Regions from separate parts of the Paenibacillus sp. FSL M7-0134 genome, predicted to be linked through region 2. Evidence: riboswitches for the same ligand, from Rfam matches in the RefSeq annotation. Region 2 holds a riboswitch; each other region holds the start of a gene.
What was found. A riboswitch is a leader RNA that binds a small molecule or an ion and turns the genes downstream of it on or off. The one in region 2 is predicted to bind cyclic di-AMP.

Region 1 (7,426 bases), on a different contig from region 2:
CTATTTTACAGGTAGCCATAACGGCAAGACGCAGCGACTGGTTTCCGATATCCGTGATTTTGAATATATCGTTACAGGCAGTAATATGGAGGCGCTCATTTTGGAGTGCAACCTCATTAAAAAGTACCAGCCGCGCTATAACGTGCTATTGAAGGATGATAAAACCTTTCCGTATTTGAAAATTACGAACGAGGCACACCCTAAGCTGGAGGTGACCCGTCGCGTTCTGAAAGATAAAGCAAAATATTTTGGACCGTACCCCAATTCCTACGCGGCACATCAGACGAAGAAGCTGCTGGATCGTATGTATCCGTTACGCAAGTGTGGTGTGATGCCCAAGGAAGTGTGCCTGTATTATCACATGCATCAATGTTTGGGGCCTTGTGTGAAAGAGGTGAAGAAGGAAACGTATGAGCAGATTGGTCAGGAGATTGGTTCCTTTTTGAGCGGGGGACATGAGGAAATTAAAAAGGATCTTCAGCGTAAAATGCAGGAGGCCGCAGAGGAATTGTATTTTGAGCGGGCCAAGGAGCTGCGAGATCAGATTATCAGCATCGACGCGATGATGGAAAAGCAGAAAATCACCACATCGGATGCGAAAGATCGAGATGTATTCGGTTTTTCAGTAGATAAGGGCTGGATGTGTGTACAAATCCTATATGTCCGCAAAGGTAAAATGATCGAGCGCCATATGTCGACTTTTCCTTTCTACGGTGAGGCTTACAGTGATTTTATGTCCTATGTGACGCAATATTATAGTGACAACCCAGCAGTGCCGCAGGAAATATTGCTGCCGGATTCTCCTAAGCTGATGCAGGCGGAACAGGTCAATGTCGATCAACCGGTTGCGGCAGAAACTGCACTTCACAGTGCACCTACAGCCGATGCTACCGGACAGACAGATGACAAAGCGATACAAACGGAGACAGAGCATTCTGCTGACTCATTGCTGGTGGCTGAAGAACGAGCAGCTTATGCAGCAGCAACGAATCAAGGTCAAGTTGGTGACCAAGATGCAGAGATAAAGGAAACAGAAACCCAACTATCCGGTGGACTGGAGGACCCAGCTACGGCGGCTCTCGCTCTGGCTGAATGGTTGGATGTTAAGGTACTTGTACCGCAGCGTGGACTGAAAAAGCAAATGACAGGCATGGCGACGGAAAATGCACGTGTTGCTTTGGATGAGAAGTTTAAGCTGATCGAGCGGGATGAGGAACGGACATCCAAAGCTGCAAGCAATCTCGGACGTGCCATTGGGCTGGATAGCTTGCACCGGGTGGAGGCGTTTGATAACTCCAACATCCAGGGTTCCGATCCAGTCTCCGCCATGATCGTGTTTATTGATGGCAAGCCTGCCAAGAAGGAGTATCGAAAATATAAGATCCGTTCTGTGCAGGGACCCGATGATTATGAAACGATGCGTGAGGTTATTCGGCGTAGATATGAACGTGTGCTTAAGGAAAATCTGGAACGTCCCGACTTGATCGTTGTGGATGGTGGACGTGGACAAATTAAGGCGGCGACCGATGTACTGCAAAATGAGCTGGGTTTGTTCATTCCTGTGTGTGGTCTGGTGAAGGATGCCAAACATAGAACTTCCCAACTATTAGTGGGAGAGTCCTCTGAGGCCGTGACACTTGCACGCAATAGCGAAGAATTTTATCTGCTGCAACGGATTCAGGACGAGGTTCACCGTTTTGCCATCACGTTCCACCGCGAGCAACGCGGCAAATCTATGGTGACTTCTCGGTTGGACTCTATTCCAGGCATCGGCGAGAAACGGCGTAAGTTACTGCTCAAGCATTTTGGATCACTCAAAAAAATAAGAGAGGCCAGCGTTGAAGAATTCCGGCCTCTCTCTATTGGGGATAAGCTTGCGCGTCAGATTATAGCTGCCCTTCGGGAGGAGGAGTCGTAGAATACGGCTCCTCTTTTTTAATAGGTTCAAACATAATTCGATTTGGCTTTTTAGGACTAAACCAATAAATGATGTAACCCACAATGGCTGGAAGTAAGATCCAGAATAGACCAGCGCTCACATTCACAGTGTCTCCCAGACTCATTACACTAAGCCCCATTAGAATGCTGTCAAAAATAACGTGGCTGAACATGGCGGCAATAAAACCGTAACGCAGGAACACAAAACTGAACAGCAAGCCAAGAAAAGTCAGCTCAATAGGTCTGGAAATCACCGGATAGATTGGATAAAGTGTATGTCCCAGTGCCCAAATCAGCGTGGTGATCAGACAAGCAACAAAAGTGTTTTTCACTATTTTTTTGACCATCGGAATACCAAACAGACGGTAGACAGTCTCTTCTCCAATACCTGCCATCCAGGCCATAATCGGCAGTAACCATGGATAAGCCATATTGTAAGGGGATTGCGTGGCATCTGTTGTGGAGAATGTATTAAATGTGCGCTCCAGTATAAAGAATAAGATGGATTGTACCCCGAGTAAAATAAAGGCCCACAAGTAGCCAACATACATACTGCGAAGCACATACAGCCCGTAGCCCGGCTCTTTCGCACGCGGCCATGCATTCAGTCCAACCTGACGCATAAGTCCGTCACCGCCGACCAAGGAGAAGTAGAGCGCTACTGCCATGAAGAAGGTAACACCAATCTGGAACACCATAAGAAATATAAGCATGCCCTTACCGCCTGCTTCTGCTTGCAATAAAGGTAGCATGTTCATTGTCCCAGCTATACTTGCAATAAAGTATATAACGGACAGAACAATGCCGCGTACAAATGAAGTATGTCGTCGGGTGAGTGACGCATACACAATGGCAAGAACACCCAGCACAAAGCTAAATAGGGCATAACCCGCATAGGTCATCCAATTCGCCCAAAATGTTTGCTTTTCGATATAATCGGTATAGGACGACGGGGCCGAAAAGCTTTGAGAGAAGGAGCGAACATCACCGTCTTCGAAAGTAAAAGCCAATGTAAGTACCGAGGCGCCGATTTTTTTATCGTCTACGGTATACTTTAATCCACCTTCTTTTTCAGTGGTGGCGAGCTTCAAGTCCGACGGCTTAAAACCAAAGCGCTTAACCCATACTGCGGCCGCCTGCTCCTTGGCTTCAAGCGTCATGCCGTCCTCAGCTACACGTATAAGCCTGTTACGTGCTTCTTCATCCGTAGAAATATCAGCCTGTGTGTAATTGGTACTGGAGGTGATCCGTTTAAAGCTAACGACCTTCCCAGTGGATAAATCCACATGAATTTGCAGTTTGCTTTTCGCTGAGGATTCAGGCAGATCAACCCGAAAGGTTTCGTAAGGGTAATTTTTCTTCCATGTACGGTCGTACTGTTGAAGCAGTTTTTCTCTAGATAAATAACCGTACAAATCTGTTTCGGCCTGATAGGTCACGACAGGCTCCTCTGACTGTGATTCAGTATAGCCCAACTCGGAGCGGGCAAAGTCCAATGCGTGTATGACCGCTTCTTGTTTGCTGATGACCTTTGCGTTCATTACTGATTCTGGACTCGGATTGCTAAGCGAGGGAATAAGCAATTGAAAGATAAAAAAGCAAATCAGGCCAATCCCGCCCAGCAAGCCTAATTTTTTGAAGTTGGCCGTGAGCACGACCGGTTTCCCGATAGGATTCATGAGTTTCCTCCTTAATCTGTAAATAAGAACATCCATTAAAGATATCATACTGCACAGGTTCCCGCCAACAGACCAGCGATATTCATGAAAATAGAGTGAAAGCACTTTAAAGTTCCAATAAAATAAGATAAGCTGCGATTAAACGATGCCCATTCGCAAAATAAAGCCAATTTCACGTTTTTTCGGCGAAATCGGTTTTGTGATCTGGATATAGAAGGATTATAATCTTGAGGCAATGCCTATAAAATACATAGGTAATGATATACAGTTGAGCCGAATTTCTATGAGAAAACGGGGGAACCATGTTACTGGGGTGAATTTTACAGCCGATCCTGCTGGATTGGATGTGTAAATAGGGCATACTGTGCTGCCCGAATCCGTCAGCTAACCTCGTAGGCTATGAGCAGGAACCAAGTCAGGCACTCGGTTTTCCGGTGTCTATTTTTGTGCGTATAAAAGTGTTTGGATTGGTTAGACCGCTGCGGGTGCAGATTATTCTTCCGATTGCTGTTATCCCCGGATTTTTTGATTGTATAACCCCTTTAATGGTTAAAATCCGGAGATAAAGGCAAACGCTTCGCTTCTTCAGAACAATTCTGCTCCCTTCGCTGCTGCCCGCCAATAGCACAGGGGGCAGAGTAGTGCTTGACATGCATTCTTCCTGTATTCAGGGAATGCTAATTATAGTTACTAAAGGTTTGGAAAAATCAAAAAAATTAGGGGCAACGACGATCGGAAGATCAAATGGAACGCGTAGCGGGCTTACACCGTTTTAAATCACTGTTTTTATAGTTTTAAGGATTAGGAGAGAAGTGATGAATAGATGAATCCCAATGCAAGCTGGCTCCGGCTTTCTCCACCGCAGATATTCGTTGCGGGTTTTGCCATTATCATTCTAATAGGTAGTTTATTGTTAATGCTGCCGATCTCCAATACAACAGGAAAGCCACTTGCGTTTATAGACGCTTTGTTTACTGCCGCTTCCGCGACCTGTGTTACAGGGCTTGTCGTAAAGGATACGGGGACCTTTTTTACAACCTTTGGTCAAGTTGTTATCGCTGCGCTCATTCAGATCGGCGGCCTGGGCTTTATGACTATGGCTACCTTGATCGCGCTGGTGTTCAAACGTCGGATTTCCTTACGGGAGCGCCTCATTTTACAGGAAGCGATGAATCAGACCTCTGTCGAAGGAATTGTCGGATTGATTCGTAAGGTGCTGCTGTACTCGCTGGTCATTGAGGGCGTATGTGCTGCAATATTTGCGATTCGCTGGTCGTTTGATATGCCTGTAGGCAGGGCGATTTATTTTGGGATTTGGCATGCCATCTCCATGTTTAACAATGCTGGTTTTGACTTATTCGGGCACTTTCGCAGCCTGACAGATTATGTATATGATCCGATTGTTAATTTTACAGCTATGTTCCTGATTATTTCAGGCGGCATTGGTTTTGTAGTGATGTCGGACCTGGCAGAATATCGCAAGCGCAAGAGACTTTCCTTGCATACTAAGGTGGTACTCAGCATGACGGGCGCTATGATTGTAGTCGGCACGCTCGTGATTTTTGTATTTGAGTTTACGAATCCAAAGACTCTTGGCTCGCTTGATTGGGGGGGGAAACTGCTGGGATCTTTATTCCAGTCCGTAACCCCTCGTACCGCAGGTGCCAATACACTGGACATTGCAGGCTTGCGGCAGGCTACGCAGTTTTTTATCATCATACTCATGTTTATCGGGGCTTCTCCTGGCTCTACTGGAGGCGGGATTAAGACCACAACATTCGCGCTGCTCATTGGAGCAGTGATTTCGATGCTACGGGGGCGTGAAGATATTGTGCTGTTCAGGTACCGACTTGCGCAGGGACGAATTTACAAGGCTTTGACCATTACACTGCTGGGGCTGCTGTTCGTGATCGGGGTGACCATGATTTTGTCGGCAACCGAAGATCATCATTTTCTGATGATCTTGTTCGAGACGGTGTCTGCGTTTGGTACAGTGGGGCTGTCGATAGGGCTTACACCTGATTTGACAGTCATAGGCAAGCTGGTGATTACCCTGACGATGTTTGCAGGTAGACTGGGGCCACTCACGCTAGCTTATGCACTGGGGCCGAAAAAGGGTAAAGAATTATATCGTCATCCGGAAGGCAAAATGATTATAGGATGAATCATTTCATGATATGTAGTATACATTTCGTGGGTTTAATTATTTCAGGATTTTTGTAAAATCCTCATTTATGAAATTGATTCAGATAAGGGAGTTTTCGAGTAGATATGAAAACGCAGCAGTTTGTAGTTATTGGCTTGGGACGGTTTGGCTCAAGCCTGGCTTTGCAATTGGTGGATATGGGGTGCGAGGTGCTAGGCATTGACCGGAATGAGGATGTTGTGGACAGTATGAGTGAGATGTTGACACATACTGTCGTTGCGGACGCTACCGATGAAGACTCATTGCGATCACTGGGCATCCGTAATTTCGATTGCGGCATTGTTGCTATTGGTGATGACATTCAGGTAAGCATCCTGACCGCCATTTTGCTGAAGGAGCTGGGTGTGAAAAAAGTCGTAGCCAAAGCCATATCTGTGCTGCACGGGCGTGCGTTAGAGAAGCTCGGTGTGGACCGGATCATTTATCCAGAACGGGATATGGGTATCCGGGTGGCTCATCAGCTAGTCACGCCTAATTTGCTCGATTATTTGGAGTTGTCCAAAGAATACAGTATTGTGGAACTCAATGTACCTGCATGTCTGAATGGCAAAACGCTAGCAGAGCTAAATGCCCGTACTCGCTTTGGTTGTAGTGTCGTGGCGCTTCATACGGCGAACGGTATCCTGATCGCACCGACGGCTATGGATCGGCTAAAAGCAGACGATATTATGGTCATCATCGGCTCGAATGACAATATCGGTCGCTTTGAGGATGAGGTTGTTAATGTCAATGAAGAGGGCTAAACCCTCTACACCATACGATAGCCTGCAAACGACGCACGTGTCTCGCTAATCCAGCGTCGTGCTGTCGGACCGAGATCGGTCGTCTCCGAGTAAATGAGGGAGGTCGTTCGGCGTGTCTCCTTCAAATCGGGCAAGTACAATGCAGTGAGTCCATTATCCCGTAATAGTTCGCTGCGCAAATAGGATTTGGGTAGCAAGGCGGAAGCCTTACAGGTTGGAAGCAGGCGTACAATTGCCTCGAAGGAGTCGATTTCCATGCGGATATCCGGCATGATGCCGCTGCGCTGGAATAAGTCATCCGTCAGACTGCGATACCAGGTTCCTTTGGAGAAAATAATCATCGGCAATCCTTGCAGGTCTTTCATCGAGGCCGTTTCTGTCTTGACGGTTAATTCATGTCCAATGGGAACAACAAGCTCCAAATGATCATCAAATAGCGGAATGCAACGCAGTCCGGCTTCATGAATGGCAGACCCGACAATACCGGCGTCTGCTTTTTTATCACGTACAAAGGCGACGATTTCATGGGTTTTACCGGTGAGCAGCTTCAGCTCGGTTTGAGGATGCTTGCTCATGAAAGCTTCGACGAGGGTAGGCAGCGTCGTTTGGAGTGTCGTGAGGCTTGCGCCGAGTGTAAGCATACTCTGGGCTTCATTTTTGTGCTGGGACAGCTTTTGTAAAAAGCGAAGCTGTCGTTGCCGTTGCTCTAGTGCGAATGTATAAACAAATCGGCCAGTGGACGTAATTTCGAGCCGTTTGCCCCGACGATCAAAGAGATTCACACCCAGCTGTTCCTCCAGCTTGGCAATTTTGCGAGACAGGGCAGGTTGGGACAGATTCAGCAGTTTGGAGGCTTTATT
Region 2 (7,426 bases):
ATAAACTCATTGAAATTGCTTCGTTTTTTGATGCCAGTCTGGATTGGATCATGCTGGGTCGAGATGTACAGGGTGAGGTGCTAAAGGAGTCGCAAGACCCTTATTTTTTTGGCGCTTCAGGGCAACTGAATTGCCAGGGGGAACCGCTTAGTGAGGCGGAAAGAAATTTTATACTTGAGTATATTGAATTTACCCGCTTTCGTAAAGAGAAAAACCAGCGCAATTCTACTATGAGGTAATGGTTGCTTAGGATTTGATGAGGATTACTAATGAGTAAGGCTTGAAAAATGAAAATTATTTCAGAAAAAGTTACTGTGTCGGAGGGGAAACATTTTGGGAGATCAAACTATTTATCAGCGGATTGAAGCTTTGATTAAGGATCGCGGAATGACCAAGAAGGCATTTTGTGAAAAACTTAAAATCAGTTCAGGGAATCTCGGTGATTGGAGAAGGGGTAAAACAACGCCGGGTACCACCCATTTGATTCAGATTTCGGACTTTTTTAATGTATCGCTCGATTGGTTAATGAAAGGGATTAAGCCAGGAGAAGGCGTACTTCAGGAGCAGAAGGCTGCTTATTTTTTTGGAGTGATGGGGCCACTGAATTGCCAGGCAGAAGATCTTGAGACGGAAGAACAGAATTTTATTTTAGAATATGTTGAATTTGCAAAATACCGTAAGCAAAAAAGTGAGAAGGATAAAACAAAGCCGGAATAATTTTTTGGCTAAAGATCGTCTGGGTTGAAGACCCGTAAACGAACGAGTGGGGTTCGCTTTACGGGTCTATTTGGTTTCTTGGTGATATGGAATGACCTATATGTAACTGGAATGCTTGTTAGGTTTAGAGTGCGGTGCCTCCTTATAGTCGTTATCGTCGATGTTCAGAATTGCAGCAACTTGTTTTCTGTACCTTTGTGCTTTGCGGGTGCCGTGAATCAGATTGGACAAGCCTGAAGGCGGAATATTGTGTGTCTCACAAAATGTTTTCTGATCCAGTCGAAGTTCGACAAGCCGTTGTTTGATGGCCCACCCGAAGGAGGTGACAGGCATTTTGTTATTCAAGAGAAATCGCCCCTTACGGATTCTTGCGGAATAATTGGTGTGTTATAATAATCATCAGTAAACATGTTAGAATTAACCATCTAACACTATGATACACTTTTATACGTGTTTTTACAATCGTAAATGCGTCATTTTGTTGAATTAATTACTTAATTAAGTGCTAGGTGGTTCTGATAATCCGTCTAGAGTCTGCTAATGGTGTGAATTGCGATTATATGTGGATAAAAAACACTCTGCCACCTGAGGAAAGGGACAGAGTGTTTTTGGTGTTGTGACCACATTGGCGAAACGACGCATCAGGGGGATGCTGGAAGGCGTTTGAATAGACCTGAGGAGGAAAACAGTCTAGGTTCATCCAATTGGTTATTATGGCTCATATAAAGAGGTAGAGTGATGTAGGAGCTGGACCAATGTCTGTGAAGAAAGCGACGCTGAGATGCAGTTGGCTCAGGTTGGTTAAGCTTCTTCCAGGCAGAGAGGAGCTCGCTTGTCATACGCTCCATAAGAGGGTTCTTTTCCTCATAAGGAGGATTGAGTAGTTTGAAGGCATCTTCCACACAGAAGGACACCGCTGCGCTAAGATAGCCGTGAACGGTCTGTTCTACATCGTTTCCGAGGAGGAAGTTAATCCAGGTGTGAACGGTAGCGAGTGTGCCAATCGCATTGTATTGAATGAGTATAGATTCCAACTGGTCAAATTCAAGCCAAGGATAAAGAGCCTTAGCGAGCTTGAGCAGACGCTGACCGGATAGACGAAACTCCTTCACATGCTGCCAGGAGGGACGTTGGGTATGCAGCATCTTATCAATGAGGGCGATCCGCCAACTGTCATTCTGCTGGATGGCGACATACAGACTTTTGATAGCCATGCCGTCAACGGTTGTAAATTGAGGATACAAATCATCCAGCATGTAATGTTCCAGGTCTTGTAGACTGTTCAAATGTCCGTTACGCGATAGTTTCTCCAGTCCGTTAAAACGGGTAAAGCCACCAACAGGTAGGGAAGGGTCCAACAATAATGCATAGTTCAGCAAGCGGTTGCCTTTATGCAAGGTGGTTCGCCTCCTCGAAGTGAATCCTTATGTCATGTTATGTTATTTTACTTTTTACTTGGGGATAACGAAAAATATTCGAAATATATGTAATATATATTTACATTTAAATAGCTTTTGTGTCAAATCAAATATTCTTATCGCTCATACATGTTAGTTAAAATAACATATAAAATAATTATTATATTTTTGTTTACAAATAGTTGATGAGAGAGTATAATAAATCTGTTGCCTCATTACATTATGATTTGCGGTCGTGGTGGAATGGCAGACACGCTATCTTGAGGGGGTAGTGGGCGTACGCCCGTGGAGGTTCGAGTCCTCTCGACCGCATTATATGCAAGACTCAGTTAAAAAAGCATCCTGACACGGTTTACGTGAAGGGATGCTTTTTTTGTTAAGCATTTTTCGTTATATCCTTTAGCCACAGAAGCAACGGTAGACAATAGGTCATTTATTAACTGTGATAAAGAAGGATGTCAGTTTTGCTGCAAAAGCTTCTCTATATCTCCCGCCAGCTTATCTGGAGTGGTTTGCGGTGCATAGCGCTTAAATACGTTACCTTCTCGTGTAATTAAGAATTTAGTAAAATTCCATTTGATCGCTTTGGACCCTAATACCCCCGGAGCAGTTTGGGTCAGGTAACGAAATAAGGGGTGCGCTTGATCGCCATTGACATCTGTCTTGGCGAACATCGGAAAGGTAACACCATAATTGATCTGGCAAAACTCGGAAATCTCCTCGCTGGAACCTGGCTCTTGTTTGGCAAATTGGTTGCTGGGAAATCCCAAAATTTCGAGCCCCTGTTCATGGTACTGGTCATATAGCTCTTGTAGCGCTTTGTATTGGGGGGTTAACCCACATTTGCTGGCAGTGTTCACGATAAGCAGAACGTTCCCTTCATATGTGGATAACGGAATTTGTTTCCCTTGCAGGGTGTGCGCATCATATTCATAAACGGTCATAGTATCTCTCCTTATTCAATATTCAGCAATTAAATTGTAAGCAATTAAAAGCAAGGTTGCAAGTCTGGAAAAGCTGTATCAAGCCTTTAGCCGCTGTAAAATCGTATTTTGTTCAAAACAGTAAATCGCACCGCAAATGGAGCGAATTAAGGTGTTTCTTCTTATAAAAGCGGGTTCAATCGGTGTTTAGCTGGTACATATAGCGTATTTTCTTCTCTTTTTACAAAAAAAGGCCAAAAACGCTCTACCCTACGCCAATATTGACATGCTTGTCATTTTTGAAAAGGGATGAAAAACAGAGATTGAAGGAGCTGTGAGAAGCATAGTTGCATTGTAAGCGCTATTATTAATATCCTAGGCTCTAAAGGCCGATTTATAACCCCGCAGTTGAGCTTTACAGTCTTCCATGCGCGGGTGTATGATTCAAGACGTAATTTCAAATTAACTTGAATGAAGCAACAACGAAATGTCTATAGCGCTGAATTTTGCAGTTGCAAAAGCGGGGGAACCAATCGAGATTGTACGGCTTCGGAAGCCGTGTGTCTCATGGGGTGAATTTTCCGGTCAAGTGCCAGAAATAGGGCGACTCTCACGTCCGAATCCGACAGCTAACCTCGTAAGCGTACAGGGAGAGGCAACAAACCGCCGTGTGCAGCCATGGTTTATTTTATCATGGATATGTAAGAAGCCGGAGGAAAGCCTTTTTCCTTCGGCTTCTTTTTGTTGTCTTTTTATACCGGGAGAGGAGCTACTGATGGAAGGTCGGTTAATTATTGTCACTGCACCGAATGAAGCGGGCAGAAGTTTTGTGAAATTGCTTATTTTCAAAAAATTGGCGTTTGCAGTTCTCACGAATAGCGCCCAGGAGGAACGACAGCTCAAAAAAATGGGTGTGGAGCACATTGTCCGCATCAATACCATGCAAGCGGGAAAATGGAATTTTCCAAAAAAAGAAATTGGTAGTGTGTATTTGTTCGAGAACAGCTTGAATCTGACGTGCCGTTTCCTGCAAATATGTCGGCCGCTAACATCGGAATCGATCTATGTTATTACGCACGGCTGTAATCCACAAGGAATTTATCGGGGATTGGGAGCGGATCATGTGATCTACACATTGAACGGAGAGGTGGGTTTTCTGCTGAACGGATAAGCACTTATAACATAGTTGTTTTATGATTTTATGATCAAATAAGAATGGCGATCTGAGGACCGATACGGAGGGTATAAACATGATGGATATATACATGCTGCTCGTCATGGCTGTGAGTTATGGAGTGATACTGCTGTTTGTACGCTGGTGTGATGCGCAGACCTCTAAAGGAGGACGAAGAGGATGATCGTTATACTTGGGCTTACGGCTATTGTGTTTATGTATTTAATCTACGCACTCCTGAACCCTGAAAAGTTCTAGTCAGCTATAGGGGATAGAGCGGGCGGGAACAACAGATCTGAATATTAAGCATCATAGGTAGCGGGTTTTCGCAAACGTGTGCACACAATTGGTGCTCTGGAAGCAGGTCTGTTGTTCCAAACGCAGGAGCATTTTGAAGGAGGAATAAAGGATGGAGCTGCTTCAAATTGGAATTGTGATCGTCATATTGCTGCTCTTGGTAAAGCCAGTGGGCACCTATATGTATCATGTATTCTCGAATGAACCCAATCGGACGGATCGGATTTTTGGCGGAACAGAAAAGCTGATTTATAAGATAGTAGGATTGAAGAAGCTGGAGAGCATGCGTTGGACTACGTATGTTATGAGTTTCATTGCAACGAATGTCGTGCTTGTGGCGATCAGCTACTTGCTGTTGCGTTTACAGGGAATGCTTCCTGGTAATCCGGCTGGAAACAGTAATATGGAAGCATCACTAGCTTTTAATACGGTAATCAGCTTTATGACGAATACGAATCTCCAACATTATAGCGGAGAAAGCGGGCTTACGTATCTGACACAGATGGCGTTCGTCACGATGATGATGTTCACTTCGGCTGCTTCCGGTTTTGCGGTTGCTGCGGCTTTTATGAGAGGATTGACGCGGCGCGGTGAAGGGATGGGCAATTTCTTTCAAGATTTTATTAAAGCCATTATAAGGATTTTCCTGCCGCTGGCCTTTGTGCTTACGCTGGTGCTGGTTGGATTGAAGGTACCACAGACGCTACAGCCTACGGCGGATCTTACGACGCTGAGCGGAACACAGCAGCAGATTTCTATGGGGCCCATTGCTTCTCTGGAGTCCATCAAGCATTTGGGGACGAATGGAGGCGGTTATGCGGGAGCTAACTCTGCGCATCCTTTTGAAAATCCAAGTCCTTGGACGAACGTGCTGGAAATTTTGGCAATGTGGGTAATGCCGGCTTCGTTGCCGTATACCTTTGGACTGTTTGCCCGTAATCGTAAGCAGGGCTGGATTATTTTTAGCTCCATGATGGTATTGTTTCTTATTTTTCTATCTATTACGTACGTGTCTGAAAAGACAGGTAACCCGTTAATCCAGACACTGGGTGTGGATGCTTCTCAAGGAAGCATGGAAGGGAAAGAGGTTCGTTTCGGCATTGGACAATCGGCTTTATTCACTGCGGTCACAACAGCGGCAACGACAGGTTCGGTCAATAATATGCATGATACACTAACCCCACTGGGTGGCATGGCTGCTTTGGGAGAAATGATGCTAAACGTCATTTTTGGCGGCAAGGGTGTCGGGCTGATGAATATGCTGATGTATGCGATTCTGGGTGTGTTTATATGCGGACTGATGGTCGGGAGAACTCCGGAATTTATGGGAAGGAAAATTGAAGGCAAGGAAATGAAGCTGATCGCGATTGCCATTTTGGTACATCCGTTTCTCATTCTCGCCCCAACTGCGCTTGCGTTTATGAGTCATTGGGGATACGACGCGGTCACTAACCCTGGCTATCACGGGTTGACTCAGGTGCTCTATGAATATGCGTCATCTGCTGCAAATAACGGTTCGGGATTTGAAGGTCTTTCGGATAACAACGTATTCTGGAACATGACAACAGGGCTGGTTATGTTCTTCGGACGATATGTATCTATGATTGCATTGTTGGCTGTGGCGGCTTCATTGAATGCCAAAGCACCGACTCCGGTGACGACGGGGACACTGCGTACGGACAACAAGTTATTTGGAGCCATTCTGATCGGGGTCGTGCTGCTGATTGGTGCGTTGACCTTTTTACCCGTCATCGTATTGGGACCTGTTGCTGAATTTTTGACCATGTGAAGAAGAAAATGAGAATGGATGAACGGGGTGTTTGATCATGAAGGAACAACGCAAACACATGCTGGACAGAAGCATCTTGAAGCATGCGATCAAGGATAGCTTTATAAAATTAAATCCGATGATTATGATGAAGAATCCTGTCATGTTCGTCGTGGAGATCGGTACATTGGTCGTGCTGCTAATGTTACTGCTTCCCGGTTATTTTGGAACTGGCAAGGAAATGGGCTTTAACCTGGCCGTGTTTGTTATTCTGTTGTTTACGTTGCTTTTTGCTAATTTTGCCGAAGCGCTCGCGGAGGGGCGGGGTAAGGCACAAGCTGCCTCTTTAAAAAAATCCAAGCAGGATACGCAAGCTAACAAGCTCATCGGAAATGACATTCAGGTGGTTAGCTCAACCGAATTGCGTAAGGGGGACGTGGTTATTGTCTCCCAGGGCGAAATGATCCCAAGCGATGGTGAGGTCATTGAAGGTCTGGCTTCGGTGGATGAATCTGCAATTACTGGCGAATCGGCTCCGGTCATCAAGGAATCGGGTGGTGATTTTTGCTCGGTAACCGGCGGGACGCGAGTGGTCAGTGACCGGATTAAGGTGCGGATTACGACAGAGCCGGGCGAGACATTTATTGATAAAATGATTTCGCTCGTGGAAGGCGCACAGCGGCAAAAAACGCCGAATGAGATTGCACTGAACACTTTGCTGATTAGCTTAACGATTATTTTTCTAATTGTAGTGGTTACGCTAGCGCCGATTGCCCGTCATTTTAACATTGATTTGCCTGTTCCTGTGCTGATTTCGTTGCTAGTCTGTCTGATTCCAACCACGATTGGAGGACTGCTGTCAGCCATCGGGATTGCCGGTATGGACCGGGTCACCCAGTTTAACGTGCTGGCCATGTCAGGCAAGGCGGTAGAAGCTTCTGGGGATATCAACACGATGATTTTGGATAAAACAGGTACAATCACCTTTGGGAACCGAATGGCGAGTGAATTCGTGCCTGTAGAGGGCGTGGAGAAGGCAAAGTTAGTGAAGTGGGCAGCGATTAGCTCTATGAAGGATGAGACGCCAGAGGGTCGCTCGGTTCTCGAATTGATGCGCAAACAGGAGCAT
Region 3 (7,426 bases), on a different contig from region 2:
AGCTGCCCCGTAGCGATCCGCAAAATGAGTAAGAGGCACCAGCGTATGCGGCCGTGACAACAAAAATTGCGTCATTTCCACCAATCGTGAGCTTCTTTTAAGTTTTTTCACAACAATTCCTCGCGATCTATTCTCCTGCCGCCCGCTTTGTACAGTAAAGCACCGGCGGACTGGCCGGTTGCTGGCGGAATGTAAGTGATATAGTAAAATCCGAATATTTAATAGTAAATATATCATCTTCGTACGTATTTGTACAACAATTACCACTATAATAAGAAAAAATTATCTAAAATCAGGTCAAAAGTCGTACTGCATACACATCTTTACAAAACCCTCTTAGTCCATTGTAAATCCGTGGCACTTTGGCTTCCTTCGATACCAGTCCGAACACCGTAGGTCCACTACCTGACATCAGCACACCGTCTGCTCCTAAGCGGATCATGGAGCTTTTAAGATGCTCTACCTCTGGATACAGCTTTAGTGTTACATCCTCCAGTACATTCCCCAGCGCGTTGCATACATCGGTAAAAGAAGCGTTACGGATCGCATGCTCCATCTGGCGGGCAGACGGGTGGTGCGTAATCTGATCTGCTTTGACACGACCATACACTTCAGCCGTCGACACATTAATCGGCGGCTTCGCAAGGATCACCCAGCATTGTGGCGGATTCGGAAGTGGCTTGAGCAGTTCTCCGCGTCCGCTCGCTAAAGCTGTACCCCCTGTAATACAGAAAGGTACATCTGAGCCCAGCTCAGCACCCAGCACCCTTAACTCTGCATCCGAGATGCCAAGCTTCCATAGCTTGTTCAGTCCACGCAGCGCTGCGGCAGCATCACTACTTCCACCTGCCAACCCTGCCGCCACTGGGATATGCTTATCCAGATGGATGTGGACGCCCGTAGACACGTTATAACGTTCTTTGATCAGACGCGCAGCCTGAAAAGCCAAGTTCTTTTCATCCAATGGTATGTACCCGGCTTGACTTGAAATAATAATGGTATCACGCGGTAACTCAGACATCGTCAATCGGTCAGACAGATCGACCATGGTCATAATCATTTCGACCTCGTGATAACCATCGTCCCGCTTACGTAGAACATCAAGCATTAAATTGATTTTCGCCGGTGCTTTTTCATATATTTTCAAGGCGTTCACCCACCTTCAACTTTTCCCTCAAGACAGCTTAACATATTATATCAGACTCAGCGTGTCAAGTCATGAGGTTCAAAAAAGCGGAGATGACCCGGTCTAATCCCGGATATCCCCGCTTTTCATCAGCACCACCGATGGCTACGATTTGCGGGAAGCTGCCTGCTCGGCAAGTTGGATAGCCCGCTTGACCATATTGCCCGCATCCTTGGCTTTAATGCCTCCCCAGCCTTCTTCCTTGACCGTGTCGTAAAATCCAAGATCTTTGGCCAGCTCGTACTTTAGCTCCTCCGACATGACACTCCGTCTTCTTCGGCTCATACATACGCCTCCTTCGGCAATGGAATAAGGAAGATCATTCCCGGCTTAGTATGTGCAGAGATGTCATGCTTCATCCTGCTCTGTATATACAAAACGGCCCCGTCATTTGAAATGACGAAGCCGTCGTTAAACCTGCGAAGCTGGTATAAATCACGAAATTAATTAAGGTGTTTCAAAATATTCGACTACACTTGTATGGGAGTCGGGATCATATACGCTGACTTCCACCGACTCGGTAAGAATGTCAGCATAGCTGTAGGAGACACGTTTAAACGTCTGTTGCTCCTGATCCAGCTTGACGATAAAAACAGAAGGGTACGTTTCTTCCAAGACACCAGTTCGTTCGACGGTCTTACGGCGTCCGCCGTTAGCCCGCAGCAAAATTTTTTGCCCTACATGTGCGTCGAGACTGCGTTTGATTTCCAACAGCGTATTTTTAGCCATTGCCTAACGACCACCTCTTTCCTTGTCCATTATAACGAATTTTAGAGGGATTGTCAAATCAAGCTAAATATTATAACAACACGAAAAATAAGTTGTCAATTTAATTTTTTGCGAACAGGAATAATTTATATAAAAAATGACAAAAAGCCTCTGAAAGCAGAGGCTTTTTGTTCAGATTAATCCTATTGGCACATTTGAATCCTAGATTGCGGAAGGCGTTACTTTAAGCGTAGACAAATTTTCAAGCTTCGGCAGGCCGATGCGATAGCTTCCCCTAGTTTCAATTCCACCCACTCCGCGACTGCCACTGATTGTCTGGTGAAACAGGTCCCCCATGTTGACCGTATCACGGATCGAAGTAAAGGCCGCCTTGGCAGCCACGTAAACGGGGTCCAGCGCGTGAATCAGGATACGCCCTGGTGAGCTGGCGAAGTTCGCTCCCGCACGTAGCAGCGCCTCAAAATGGGACTGGCACGCCCCCGCTACAATCGTCAGCGAATCCAGATGACGTTCATATTGTCTTGCTACCTGAATCGCCGCCACAAAATTTTGCGAATTTTTATAACTTTTCAAGCTGTACAAATCGTAAGGCTGTGGCTGCTTCAGCACACCGTCATGTCCGGTAATGACTACGATATCCGGACGGATACGGGGAAGCAGTCGGTACAACGTGTCCGCCATTGCCGATTCGTGAACGTGATGTCCCTCTGCAGGAACACGGAGCTGTTCATATAAACTGAGACATTTTTTCAAATAGCCGGGATCTCCATCCAGATGAAGAACCTTTCCCGGCATTTCAAAATACGTTGACTCGACCGGATCACTCCAGTCCCCAACCAGAGCTGCCTGACTACGAGCAGCTTGCTGCTGGCGTGCCCGTTGCAACAGATTAAGAGACTCACCAGCCTTAATATGGGCCTGCTGAGTCTTACCGCTAATCTGGTCTGCAGGCACTCTGACCAGATCGTTCACTGGGGAATCGGCCAGCAGCCGAAATTCTATTCCCTTAATGATCGCTTTATCCCGCTGGATGTCCTCAACACGAAACGTGACATCTCCGCCGTACGATTTCCGAACGACCAAGTCTCCTAAACTCATCACACTGTATCACCCCTCCTATATCGTATGGGTGAATGCACAGTTTGGTTCCAGCTTAGGATATACCTGCCTCCAACAGCACAGCGCTGAGACGCGCAAATTCCTCAATACTTAGCGTTTCTCCTCGACGGGAGGGTTCAATACCAGCTTGTTGCAACAACGGCTCCAGCGTGTCCCTGTTCTCTTTGGTGAAGAAACGGCTTTTTAAGTTATTGGAAATGGTTTTACGACGCTGGGCAAAAGCAGCATGAACCACTTCAAAAAAATGCTTCTCATCCACCACTTCCACTGGAGGGGCTTCCCGTACACGCAACCGGATGACTGCAGACTCCACATTCGGCTGGGGAATAAATACTGTATTCGGCACAATACAGACTAATTCAGGTTCGCTGTAATATTGCACCGCAATGCTCAGGCTGCCGTAATCCTTCGTTCCAGGAGACGCAGCCATACGCTCAGCCACTTCTTTTTGGATCATAATGACGATATTCTCCAAAGGGAGCTTGTCCTCCAGCAGCCTCATCAGAATCGGTGTAGTAACGTAGTACGGCAGATTAGCCACGACACTTACTTTGCTCACGTCTGCAAAATCGGCTGCGAACACCTCGCGCAAATCCAGCTTCAACACATCTCCATGACGTACCTTCACATGCTCGTAAGGGGCCAACACTTCTTCGAGAATTGGCAGTAGCCGCTGGTCAATCTCGACAGCGGTAACTGCCTTGGCCGATTGGGCCAGCTTCTCGGTCAAAGCACCAATCCCAGGACCGATCTCAAGTGCGCCCTTCGTCTCATCCAATCCGGCAGCATTTACAATCTTATTGAGAATATTCTGATCAATCAGGAAATTTTGTCCCAAACTCTTTTTGAACGAAAAACCGTGCCGTTGAATAATTTCCTTCGTACGCCGCGGTGTTGCTATATCTTGAATCCCTGTCATACGGATATCACAATCCTTCACTTTCAATTTGTGCCAGCGCCCCGGCAAATTCCTCGCGGCTGATCTGAAATACAGAGAGCCGTTTATGTAGCTGCTTTCCGTTGCAATAACCAATACCCAGCACATTCCCTAAGGCCATACGGCGTGCAGCAGCATTGGGATGGGTGATGAGTCCAGCATCAATCAGGTCCGCCCACTCAATCAGCGGGTCGGCGCCTTCCACTGTCGTATGGACCCGTGCAAGAGCGTGTCTGATCGCTTCTGGTGAGGCATTCTCCACGCCAATATCTCCTTTGCGCGTCGCTTCTGCCTCGGGTATAAAGGCCTGCTTGCAGCCGGGTACCTTGGAAGCGATAATCTTACGGATGCGCTCCCCTGCATGATCGGGATCGGTTAAAATGATGACCCCCCGCCGCTCCTGCGCCAATGCAATTTTACGCAGCGTCATTTTATTAATGGCGGAGCCGCCAGTTTCTATCGTATCCGCATCAACAGCGCGGCGAATGGCCACCGTATCATCCCGGCCCTCTACCACGATCACTTCCTTGATCATTTGCGTTTCCCTCCACTGCTACACAGCAAGCTATATTTATCTTTCCCTGCTTTTGAAAACAAAATAAGAAGAGGATATCCTCTTCTTAGCATGGCATAACTATGTTGTTAATACTATCGCATTGCCCTCAACATACACAACCTGTTTTAGTTGATTTCAGGCTTTATCGGTCCGATAACATAAACGGTTTTACCGTGCTTACGACCAAATTGGTTGGCTCGGCTCAAACTCTCATAATACACATCGATTTTGTGGCCTTTAATCGCGCCACCGGTATCCTCCGCACGGCGGAAGCCCACCCCTTCGATATACACCCACCAGCCGATTGGAATTACACTCGGATCGACCGCGATGGTGCGTCCTTCCGTGACACGTGCGCCGGATGCAGTACGTGTACCGATACCTGGCTCCTGTGAGGAATACGCCGTCATGGAGACATTTTGTAAAACTTTGCTATATTTAAAATTGACGCCTGCTTTACGGACAGCACTGCCCGAACTAACCGTTGTTGCCTTAACCGCATCATTGGGACCGACGGAAGCAGCCAGAACGACCGGTTTTTTCTTCGTTCCTACTGCAATGACTTTATCCACACGGTTCTGTGCAACTTCCTTGTTAACCAGCTGTTTGGATACCAACTTTCCATCATGATATACCTTTTGAACGTGCTGGACGACCACACCCGATTTGCCGCTTTGAATGACCCGATTATCGCCTTTATAAAGACTCGGATCGGCCGTTTTGATGACCTGATAAGGCACCTGTTTTTTCTGTTCGACCTGCTGTTTCTTCACACGGACGATTTTTATGTCCATGTTAGACGAAACAGAGGCATCCAACGCAGGATAAACTTTATCCGTTGATGATAATTTATAGCCCGAGGTACGAATGGCACCTTCTACTGTATTTTCTGTTGTGTACAGCTTTTTCGTCTCATTGCCTGAAGATACTTTGACTTGATTGGCACGTTTAATGACTACGCGATCGCCATCCTGTATTGCTCCATTTAGCGGCATGGAAACTGTATCATGCGGCTGAAGTGAAATGGAATGCTCGCTCAGCAAATCTTGAAGCTTGGATTCCCGGGTTTCTACCGCAGACGCCTTGCCATCGATGACAAAAAAGACTTGTTTTTTAGATTGCGTGTACATCAGAATTGAAATCATAATCGTTAGCGCGATTAGAAAAATAGCAACCAAAGCAGCCTGGCGCACATTCTCTTGCTTCCAACGCAATACGTAAGACATGCTGGATGAGCGTGACTCATGGGTATCCTTTTTTTGGAAAATGCCCATTTCCTCCGTCCTCCTTACATAGCCCGCCGTCTGGAGTAAGACATAGTTGAGATTTGACGTGACTATAACAGATTTTCTACAAGACAAGCCCAAACTGCGACTGTCCTGCACCATGTACCCGTCTTCGCGGCATGCTGTCCTCCCCTGTTTAACCACAGTATGATGACAGATTTTCTTTTATTCACAACAAAAAAAGCCAGAGAAAGAGACTAGAGAGCTCTTTCGTGGCTTCCGGCATGTGTGAATATGCGGGAAAACTCATGCACGAGATGGCTTCTCTCTTGTTACGCTTACGGGGTTAGCTGTCGGGTTCGGACGTAGAGAGTCGCCCTAGCTTGGGTCAACCGCTCATGGCGGTCGCCTTCACATTCACCCCGAAGACCCAGAAAGAAATCGAAATACGGCTCCTCCACCTATTCAATCCCATCCGGGGAAAGAATTTCGGTCGAGCCGGCTGGCGGAAGAGACGTTCCCTTCTTGCACATATGCCGGACGTACTGTAAGCCATATCGGTTCCCCCGTTCCCTGTAAAAGGGACTCAGCGAGACTGGTTCATGAAATGACTTGTTGATGTTTACATTCAAACAACAATTCACTGAAAAGATGATATCCTGTTTCTATGCATGTTGTAAAGCAGGTTTCAAGTACATTTTTTAAAATATTCGGTTAAAATATTGTAATATTCTCGAGTTTCCTGCAACAAATTCATGATTAGCTTCGTCTATCTCTTTATTTTGATCGATTTCTTCACTTTTTCATTGAATGTCAAATCGTTCCAGGGCATTTTGGGTCGTTATTGACACTAATTCCTCCACTGTAATCCCTTTGATTTGGGCTGCAGCCTCTGCTACCAGTCTCACATGTGCAGACTCATTTCGCTTCCCACGAAACGGATGAGGCGTCAGATAGGGAGCATCAGTTTCAATGAGCAGACGGTCCAGCGGCACCTGTGCGAGCACCTCTTTTGGCTGCTTGGCATTTTTGAACGTTATTGGACCACCAAAGGAAAGGTGAAATCCCATATCCAGCACCATTTTGGCTGTCTCCCAGCTACCCGAAAAGGAGTGCATGACTCCTCCAATCTCACTCGCTTTTTCCTCGCGCAATATCCTAACAATATCTTCATGTGCATCCCGGTTATGAATAACAATGGGCATTTTGAGCTCACGAGCCAGACCAATTTGATTTCGAAACACCCGATGCTGAACATCCTTCGGTGATGTATCCCAATAATAATCCAGACCGATCTCTCCGATGGCTACAACCTTCTTATGACTGCATAACGATGCAATCCATTCTAAATCGCCCTCCTGCATTGTAATAGCATCCTGAGGGTGCCATCCGACTGCCGCATAAATAAAATCATACGTCTCGGCCAATTTCATGGTGGATGGAATGGTCTCACGATTAAATCCGATATTGATCATCCGTGTTACTCCTGATTCGACAGCACGTGCTATAACTTCTTCACGATCTTCGTCAAATTGTGGCGCATCCAAGTGAGTATGAGTGTCGAATAAATCCAAGGTTTACATCTCCTTTTTTTACTTACATTTCTATATAGTTGTCTATTCTTTGACAAAATAATTCCTTATTTCGGCAGGAAGCCTGTCTTTTACCGCGTT
Region 4 (7,426 bases), on a different contig from region 2:
CGCCTTTTTCTCCTGCACCGTAGGAGCACGATATTGGCCCTGAGAAGGTCGGTATACATCTCTGCTGGAGTAGCCTCGATAGGAGCCTGAACCACGCAATGAATCAAACAGAGCATCCAGTACAGTTGCGGTTAAGTATCCTTTTAGAAAGCTTGAACTGTAATTTTGTTCGACATACTTTTTACTGTCAATTTCAATGAGTGTATCTTCCTTCTTAGCTGGATCTTGCTGCAAATGGTACCACTCATCGCTATATACCAGAAACATCCGCTCATTGCTCTGCGGTGACATTTGTTCCGGTGTACGCTGTTCTTTCAATTCCTCCGCTACTTCCGGGACTGTCTTGCCAGCTGCCCGGTATACATACGAGGTCGAGTTTCCGCTGCCACTAACCGATTCCAACGGATACGTATCTTTTACACTTGGCGCGCCGCAGCCGCTTAACACGGATACGAACAAGCTCAGCGCCACAATGACCTTTAATGCATACTGCCAGGTGCGTTTGCTCATGTGTAACCCTCTCCTAGCTCGCCCGAATAACCCTGACGTCTCCGGTAATCACTTCTTCTCCTTCATAAAGCATAAAGCGACCGTCCTGCCACTCTACCCGCAACAGATGGTAATCATCAGACTGGTACTGCCACACATGCTGCTCTCCACCCTGTCGGAAAGGAGCACGGCCCATGACGGTAACATGCCCAGAATACTGCTCCTCCAAATGATACGTTGTATCATCCAACTCTAAAATGGTCGGCACTTCCTCAGGGTTGTCAAGTCTGCCGTCGATGGCCTGATATAGTCCAAATTGCAGTGTTTCCCGTTCCTCAATATGAAGATAACTGACTTGATTACCATCCTGAAGCGTCAAAACAACGGCATTCCGGGCACGATTATGTACACGACCTACCACTTCATAGGTGACAAGCGACACTTCACAGATATCACCTGGATTTAAGTGAAGCATGCTTTTCTCTGCTTTCGGCGGCTCCGGCTTAGCAAATAGATTTGAAATTCGTTTCCACACACTCATGGTTATATTCCTGCCTTTCTTAGCCTAGAAGCATGCTGTAATGATCAAGGCGCCAACCAGATGCAGCGCTCCTGAAAACAGACCGAAACCAATTTTACCTTCCTGTGTCCCTTTATCCAGATCAAACTGAGCCCAGTACCGCAACAGCAGACGTACAATAACTTCCAAAACAAGCAGGATGACAAAGGCAATCACAGAATACACAAGCGCTTCGAGCAAATTATTAGCTGTAGCGATAGAGCCTGACAAGATATAACCTTGTGCAACTAACTTCATAATCATTCGTACCGTTACGGCCATATTTCCAGCCTTCACTTCGGCAAAATCCTTATACTTCGTAAATAAAGAGTCGACATACATTAATGCGAAGATCAAAATAGCCCCCGCACCAGTCCATACAAGCATTGCTTTCATCGTTTCTAAAAAATGCATTTCATACCATCCTCCACATCTTCTTGACCTTCATATAATGTTTTACGCCTCCAGGCAGGGAAAAGCGAAGGAGAAAACGTTTCTCCTTCGCTTCCTGAGCAATCACTCTTGGCGGCACTGCTAAAATGTTCTTATTTATTTTCGTATTGCTTCAACAAAGCGGCAAGCTCATCGTCCACGGCGCTTTTCTTATCCAGCTCCTTGAACTCCTCATCCAACGATTTTTCCTTAGAAGACATTTCGTTGCTCGCTTCGGCACGTGCTTCTGCTTGCAGCATTTTTTCTTCCATACGCTTCAATCCGGCAGTTGCCGTATCAGAGCTAAAACCGTTCATAGCTTTGTTAATTTCAGTTTGCGCTTTAGCTGCATTATAACGGGCAACCAGTGTCTCGCGCTTGTTTTTCATTTCTGTCAGCTGTCTGCGCATTTCATCCAGCTTGCCACGCAGGTTATCGGCTGCAGCTTTGTTCTGTTCGTAACCAGCTTTGAACTCATTCATTTTTTGTTCAGCAGATTTCTTTTCTTCCAGCGCGCGACGAGCCAGATCTACATTTTGTGCTTTTGCAGCGGTATGTGCCTGTTCTTCGCGTTTCTTTACCAAAGCAGCCTGTTCTTCGTATTGCTGTTTGAATCTCTTTTCAATAGCAATTTGAGCGGCTACCGCTTTCTCTGCATCTTCCAGGTCCTCTTGCATATCACGAATGTATTGATCCGTCATTTTAATTGGATCTTCTGCCTTGTCAATAATGGCGTTAATGTTGGACATCGTAAGATCTCTTAATCGTTTGAAAATAGACATGTGAAGTTCCTCCTAGAGTTGAATGCTTAAATTTTAAGCTCTGTACACATGTTTACGCAAGCTTTGCAAAGAGGGTTTCAAAAATATCTAAAAGCCGCGCAAATAAGGCTCTGGGATGTCGGCCTGTACTTTTAGCTCCCGCGATGCATGCAGCGCCCAATAGGGATCACGCAGCATGGCACGGCCTATTGCTACCAGATCAGCTTCTTTCTGCTGAACAACCCGACGGGCGTCCTCATAATCATCCAGTAAGCCAACAGCAATTACAGGTACATTCAGCTTTTCACGGATGGTATGAGCCAAATCCACCTGATAGCCGGCACGCGCAGACGGGCCTCCGCCAGAACCAATCGGACCCTCACCACCAGAAGAGATATGGAAAATATCCACACCCGCATCACGATATCGTTCCCCTACGCCTGTTATGTATTCCACATTATATCCATCCTCGACGTATTCTTTGGCAGATATCCGCATAAGCACAGGCATATCAGCAGGAAGAACCTCTTTAACAGCATGTATGACCTCAACACCGAACAGTGACAAATCCTGCCCATATTCATCTTCTCTGGCATTTGTTAAAGGCGAATGAAATTGATGGATCAGATAGCCGTGAGCGCCATGTATCTCGACCGTGTCAAAACCTGCTTCCACCGCGCGGCGCGCGCCTTCTTTGTATGCCTGAACCAGTTCCCTGACTTCAGCTGTCTTTAAGGCGTGCGGCTCTTTAAAGCGTTCGCTAAAAGGAATCGAGGAAGGACCCACAGGTTGCTCAGCATCTTCAGCCTTGCGTCCAGCGTGGCCTAGTTGAATGCCAATTTTGGCACCATACTTGTGAACTTCCTCTACAATCTTACGATATGCAGGAATATGTTCGTCACTCCAAATACCCAAATCACGATCTGTAATACGTCCATCTGGATGGACCGCTGTCATTTCCACAATAATAAGTCCAGTGCCTCCTACTGCCCGGCTCACATAATGGACATGATGCCAATCCGTTGGATTTCCGTCCTTGGCCTCCACGCTGTATTGGCACATCGGGGGCATGACAATCCGATTTTTTAAAGAAAGCCCCTTTAATTGATAAGGAGTAAACAAGTCGGTCACTTTTATCCATCCTTCCTTCAATTCCATGTCTGTATAATTATGAATTGCATCCCCATTATACACCAGCTGTCACGGTATACCGAATTCGTTGTAAGGCTAAAACTTGCGAAAATGCTCCTGTTTTCGGTCATGTTTAAGAGAATATGTACGTTTAGCTCCATCATCTTCATTGATAATCGTTTCATCGTGGACTTCTTTCCAGTCGTTTATGAGCCGAACTTGGTAACCAGCATATTTTTAATAGGACAGGTACATAATAGTCGAGAGCACCACTAGGTATCACTGCACGGAAAGGGGGGATACATATGCCGTACAGGGGAGTGTTGCCAGGCTTGGCACTGTTACTAGCATTTTCAAGTTTACCCGTTCACGCGGATGCGCCTCCCAACATCGGAACGCCCCATCCCAAGGAAGCAGTTGTTGCTTCTTCTGTACAACAGAGCATAGATCGAGCAACTCCTACATTAGCAATGCTGCGAAAAAAACATGCGGACATTTTTAAAATGTGCGGCCCACACACCCGCCAAATTGCCCTAACCTTTGATGATGTGCCCGATTCTAGGTATACGCCGCAGGTTTTGGACGTATTACACGCCAATGGCATCAAAGCTACCTTTTTCATCGTCGGTCACCGTGCGGAAAAGCATCCGGGGATCATACGCCGTATTATCCGTGAAGGCCATGCTATAGGAAACCATTCCTATACTCATCCTGATTTTAGGAAGGCCACACCAGAACGCTTTCGCAACCAGATTACAAAAACAGAACGTATTTTACAAGCCAGCGCAGGTTTTCGCCCCAAGTTGATTCGTCCACCCTACGGTGAAATCACGGAGCCTCAAATCCAGTGGGCACGTCGTCATGGCTACATGATTGTCAATTGGAATGTAGACTCTCTCGACTGGAAGGGACTAAGTAAAACACAAATTCAGCGCAATGTGATCCCAGCTACTGGGCCTGGCTCTATTATTTTAATGCACGCAGGTGGAGGTCAAAGTTCCAACTTGCAAGGCACTGTTCAAGCTCTGCCGGGTCTAATTCACTCTCTAAAAGCTAAGGGCTACAAATTTGTCACAGTCCCCCGGCTACTCCACACATCGGAACAGAAATAACCATATGTTTATGATTGAGCTACAAGCTAAAGCAACGTAAAAAGGCTGTCTTACCAGCAGAAGTTTTCTGCTCGTCAAGACAGCCTTTTTTATGGATAGGACCTGATAAGAGTCTGACCTAGTTATATGCGGTAGGATACAGGCATTAAGTTTACATAATATATATTATGTTTAATTAAACCATATATACGTATAATGCTATTTATCAATAACGTACAGCTTCACATTTTGAAATCCAAAGTCGTTCACAAATGATTTGTTGCCAGGAATAAAGATATCAATCCGTTTTCCTGTAATGGCGCTGCCCTGATCGCGAGCGACAGCTACAAAAGAATGATCCGGCAAACCTGGGTGGGAATAGCCTGTAACCAGCACTTTCGTGCCCATCGGAATGACGTTCGGGTCTACCGCAATTGTACCTAGTTTAAGCGGATTGCCGTAGTAGTCCACTGCTCCCCATTTACCATTCTCATCGGCTGCGGCAGAATACGCAGTAGCCTTAACGTCGACTATTTTGCTATAGTTAAATGTTTTGCCCCACGCTTCAATCGCTGGCCCCTCATTCGCTGGTGCTTTCTCCGTAAGAAGCTGAGGCTTCGAATCCGAAGCTGCATTCACACTTTTTTCACCAGGTACCTTAATTTGCAGACCTGCATATATATTGTTAGAGGCAATGTTTGGGTTCGCCTTCGTCAGCTCGTCCACTGATACTCCATAACGTTGAGCAAGCAAAAAGAAGGTATCGCCATCTTTGGCAGTATGAAGCGAAGCAGCATCCGCTACTCCAGCTGTCTGTGCCAGCCCTGCAATGGCTGCGGCAAGCACCGCAAATTTCATGGTTTTTCCAATATGTTTTAGATGTTTCAAAGATATGTACCTCCTCTGTTATGCCTGCGAAGTTAGCTGTCGGATTCGGACTCAGGAGAAGCCCTATGCTTGTGCAATTCACCCCTAGGCATATTCCATATCGTCTTATGACGTATCGGAAAGACTGCCGTTGTTACGTCCCCCGCACTTCCCATAGTTTGGGCCCAGCATTCAGCGTTTTTCATAACCGCATGCTGTCCCGGTAAGTTTTGGCTTACTGCATAATATCACAATTTTGTAACCTTATCCGCATGAAAATGTTGGGAACCTTGAACATCATACTATACTCGTTACAATTTTGTCACCAAGAAATCGATATTTGTTACGAAAATATGGTGAAATGGTGACAAAAAAAGAAAAAGCCCTCCGTCAAACGGAGGGCTTTTTTATAGCTCATATCAGCACTTTCTTACAATACTTTGGCAAGAAAATCACGGGTGCGATCATGGCTTGGAGTACCAAATACCTGCTCTGGTGTACCTTGTTCCACAATTTGACCGTTATCCATAAAGATGATTCGATCGCCTACCTCGCGGGCAAAGCCCATTTCATGCGTCACGATTACCATGGTCATGCCGCCTTCGGCGAGCTTCTTCATTACATCCAGAACCTCTCCAACCATTTCAGGGTCCAATGCAGAAGTCGGCTCATCGAACAGCATTACGTGCGGCTGCATGGCCAAAGCACGCGCAATCGCAATACGTTGCTTCTGACCACCGGATAGCTGGTTCGGATAGGTATTCTTCTTATCCTCAAGCCCTACGGTACGCAGGAGTTCTAGCGCAATTTTTTCCGCTTCCTTCCCTGACTGTCTTCTAACCTGCGTTGGTGCAAGCGTCAGATTCTGCAACACTGTTTTATGCGGGAACAGATTAAAATGCTGGAACACCATCCCCATCTTCTCCCGGGTTACATTAATATTATGACCACGAGCTGTAATCGGCTCGCCCTCAAACAAAATCTCCCCGTCCGTAGGCTGTTCTAGCAGATTCATGCAACGTAAAAACGTACTCTTCCCCGAACCGCTGGGACCGATGATGACGACGACTTCACCTTTGGCGATATCTATATCAATGCCTTTTAAAATCTCATTCTTGCCGAACGATTTACGCAGTTGTTTAACGGTGATCACTGGCTCTCAACTTCCTTTCCCATAAACCCAGCAGCTTAGACAAGCTGAATGTCATTACAAAATAAATAGCGGCTGCGATTACGAACGGACTTAATCCTTCGTAGGTAATGTTCTTAATGACCTGGGCCTGATACATAATATCCACCATCCCAATGGTCGAAATAATGGATGATTCTTTAATGATCGTAATAAACTCATTACCGATAGCAGGCAAAATAGATTTAAACGCTTGCGGCAAAATGACATGACGCATAGCTTTGCCTCGTCCCATACCCAATGAACGGGCAGCCTCCATCTGTCCACGGTCTACTGCCTGGATACCTGCACGGAAAATTTCAGCCAGATATGCCGAGCTATTCAGAGACAATGTGATTATACCAGACTGGAGTGGAGTAAAATTGACACCCAGCGTCAAAGCAACCCCGTAGTGAATAATCATGAGTTGCACCAGCATAGGTGTGCCACGCAGTATCTCTACATAAGTGGTACCTAACCACTCAATGATGCGTACTCCACTCATACGTAGCAAGGATATGATCAGACCAATGATGAATCCGAACAGTACTCCGAGCGCAGACAGCAACAAGGTGTAGCCGATACCCGTAGCGTATAAACTGCGGTATTTCCAAAAAATATCTACAATGTTATTAGAAGAAACCTGACGATCCGCAGAAAGTGCACTCGCTTCCGTGGAAAACTTCTCAATCGACCCGTCTGCTTTCAGGCGAGCCAACGTTTTATTTACAGAAGCAAGCAATTCTGCATTCCCTTTACGGATACCTACAGCTGTTTCTGCTCCCGCATCCTCAGGCACAGCCTTGGCAAGGGTTACGGTACCGTCTAACGTGTATCCTTTAGCAACCGTATCTTCGATCACGACAGCGTTCACACGCTGGGTCCGCAGCTGGAGTACCAGGTCAGATATTTTATCCAGTGAAGTTAC

Region 1: it holds a riboswitch for cyclic di-AMP, as region 2 does, so the genes downstream of both, NSQ58_RS07510 (TrkH family potassium uptake protein) here and NSQ58_RS20485 (hypothetical protein) in region 2, are expected to answer to the same signal.
Region 3: it holds a riboswitch for cyclic di-AMP, as region 2 does, so the genes downstream of both, NSQ58_RS05030 (3D domain-containing protein) here and NSQ58_RS20485 (hypothetical protein) in region 2, are expected to answer to the same signal.
Region 4: it holds a riboswitch for cyclic di-AMP, as region 2 does, so the genes downstream of both, NSQ58_RS14755 (3D domain-containing protein) here and NSQ58_RS20485 (hypothetical protein) in region 2, are expected to answer to the same signal.

The regions. Positions count from the first base shown of each region.
Region 1 covers NZ_JBBOXV010000001.1:1,686,046-1,693,471, forward strand. The annotation lists gene uvrC (excinuclease ABC subunit UvrC) at 1-1,918, shown strand, start outside; gene NSQ58_RS07505 (CPBP family intramembrane glutamic endopeptidase) at 1,887-3,617, opposite strand; cyclic di-AMP (ydaO/yuaA leader) riboswitch at 3,879-4,031, shown strand; gene NSQ58_RS07510 (TrkH family potassium uptake protein) at 4,441-5,781, shown strand; gene NSQ58_RS07515 (potassium channel family protein) at 5,889-6,566, shown strand; gene NSQ58_RS07520 (LysR family transcriptional regulator) at 6,572-7,426, opposite strand, start outside.
Region 2 covers NZ_JBBOXV010000002.1:1,083,928-1,091,353, forward strand. The annotation lists gene NSQ58_RS20455 (helix-turn-helix domain-containing protein) at 1-239, shown strand, start outside; gene NSQ58_RS20460 (helix-turn-helix domain-containing protein) at 334-717, shown strand; gene NSQ58_RS20465 (XRE family transcriptional regulator) at 814-1,062, opposite strand; gene NSQ58_RS20470 (urease accessory protein UreF) at 1,359-2,096, opposite strand; tRNA gene NSQ58_RS20475 (tRNA-Leu) at 2,365-2,447, shown strand; gene NSQ58_RS20480 (glutathione peroxidase) at 2,594-3,079, opposite strand; cyclic di-AMP (ydaO/yuaA leader) riboswitch at 3,546-3,718, shown strand; gene NSQ58_RS20485 (hypothetical protein) at 3,834-4,229, shown strand; gene NSQ58_RS26815 (potassium-transporting ATPase subunit F) at 4,413-4,490, shown strand; gene kdpA (potassium-transporting ATPase subunit KdpA) at 4,642-6,318, shown strand; gene kdpB (potassium-transporting ATPase subunit KdpB) at 6,356-7,426, shown strand, end outside.
Region 3 covers NZ_JBBOXV010000001.1:1,142,096-1,149,521, reverse strand. The annotation lists gene purR (pur operon repressor) at 1-111, opposite strand, end outside; gene ispE (4-(cytidine 5'-diphospho)-2-C-methyl-D-erythritol kinase) at 293-1,147, opposite strand; gene NSQ58_RS05055 (small, acid-soluble spore protein, alpha/beta type) at 1,292-1,471, opposite strand; gene veg (biofilm formation stimulator Veg) at 1,634-1,915, opposite strand; gene yabG (sporulation peptidase YabG) at 2,117-3,013, opposite strand; gene rsmA (16S rRNA (adenine(1518)-N(6)/adenine(1519)-N(6))-dimethyltransferase RsmA) at 3,069-3,953, opposite strand; gene rnmV (ribonuclease M5) at 3,961-4,506, opposite strand; gene NSQ58_RS05030 (3D domain-containing protein) at 4,653-5,801, opposite strand; cyclic di-AMP (ydaO/yuaA leader) riboswitch at 6,073-6,355, opposite strand; gene NSQ58_RS05025 (TatD family hydrolase) at 6,557-7,327, opposite strand; gene NSQ58_RS05020 (HD domain-containing protein) at 7,370-7,426, opposite strand, start outside.
Region 4 covers NZ_JBBOXV010000001.1:3,273,516-3,280,941, reverse strand. The annotation lists gene NSQ58_RS14785 (DUF4247 domain-containing protein) at 1-510, opposite strand, end outside; gene NSQ58_RS14780 (DUF4178 domain-containing protein) at 524-1,030, opposite strand; gene NSQ58_RS14775 (DUF350 domain-containing protein) at 1,055-1,462, opposite strand; gene NSQ58_RS14770 (PspA/IM30 family protein) at 1,594-2,262, opposite strand; gene NSQ58_RS14765 (NADH:flavin oxidoreductase/NADH oxidase) at 2,350-3,372, opposite strand; gene NSQ58_RS14760 (polysaccharide deacetylase family protein) at 3,678-4,484, shown strand; gene NSQ58_RS14755 (3D domain-containing protein) at 4,683-5,351, opposite strand; cyclic di-AMP (ydaO/yuaA leader) riboswitch at 5,358-5,526, opposite strand; gene NSQ58_RS14750 (amino acid ABC transporter ATP-binding protein) at 5,761-6,483, opposite strand; gene NSQ58_RS14745 (ABC transporter substrate-binding protein/permease) at 6,470-7,426, opposite strand, start outside.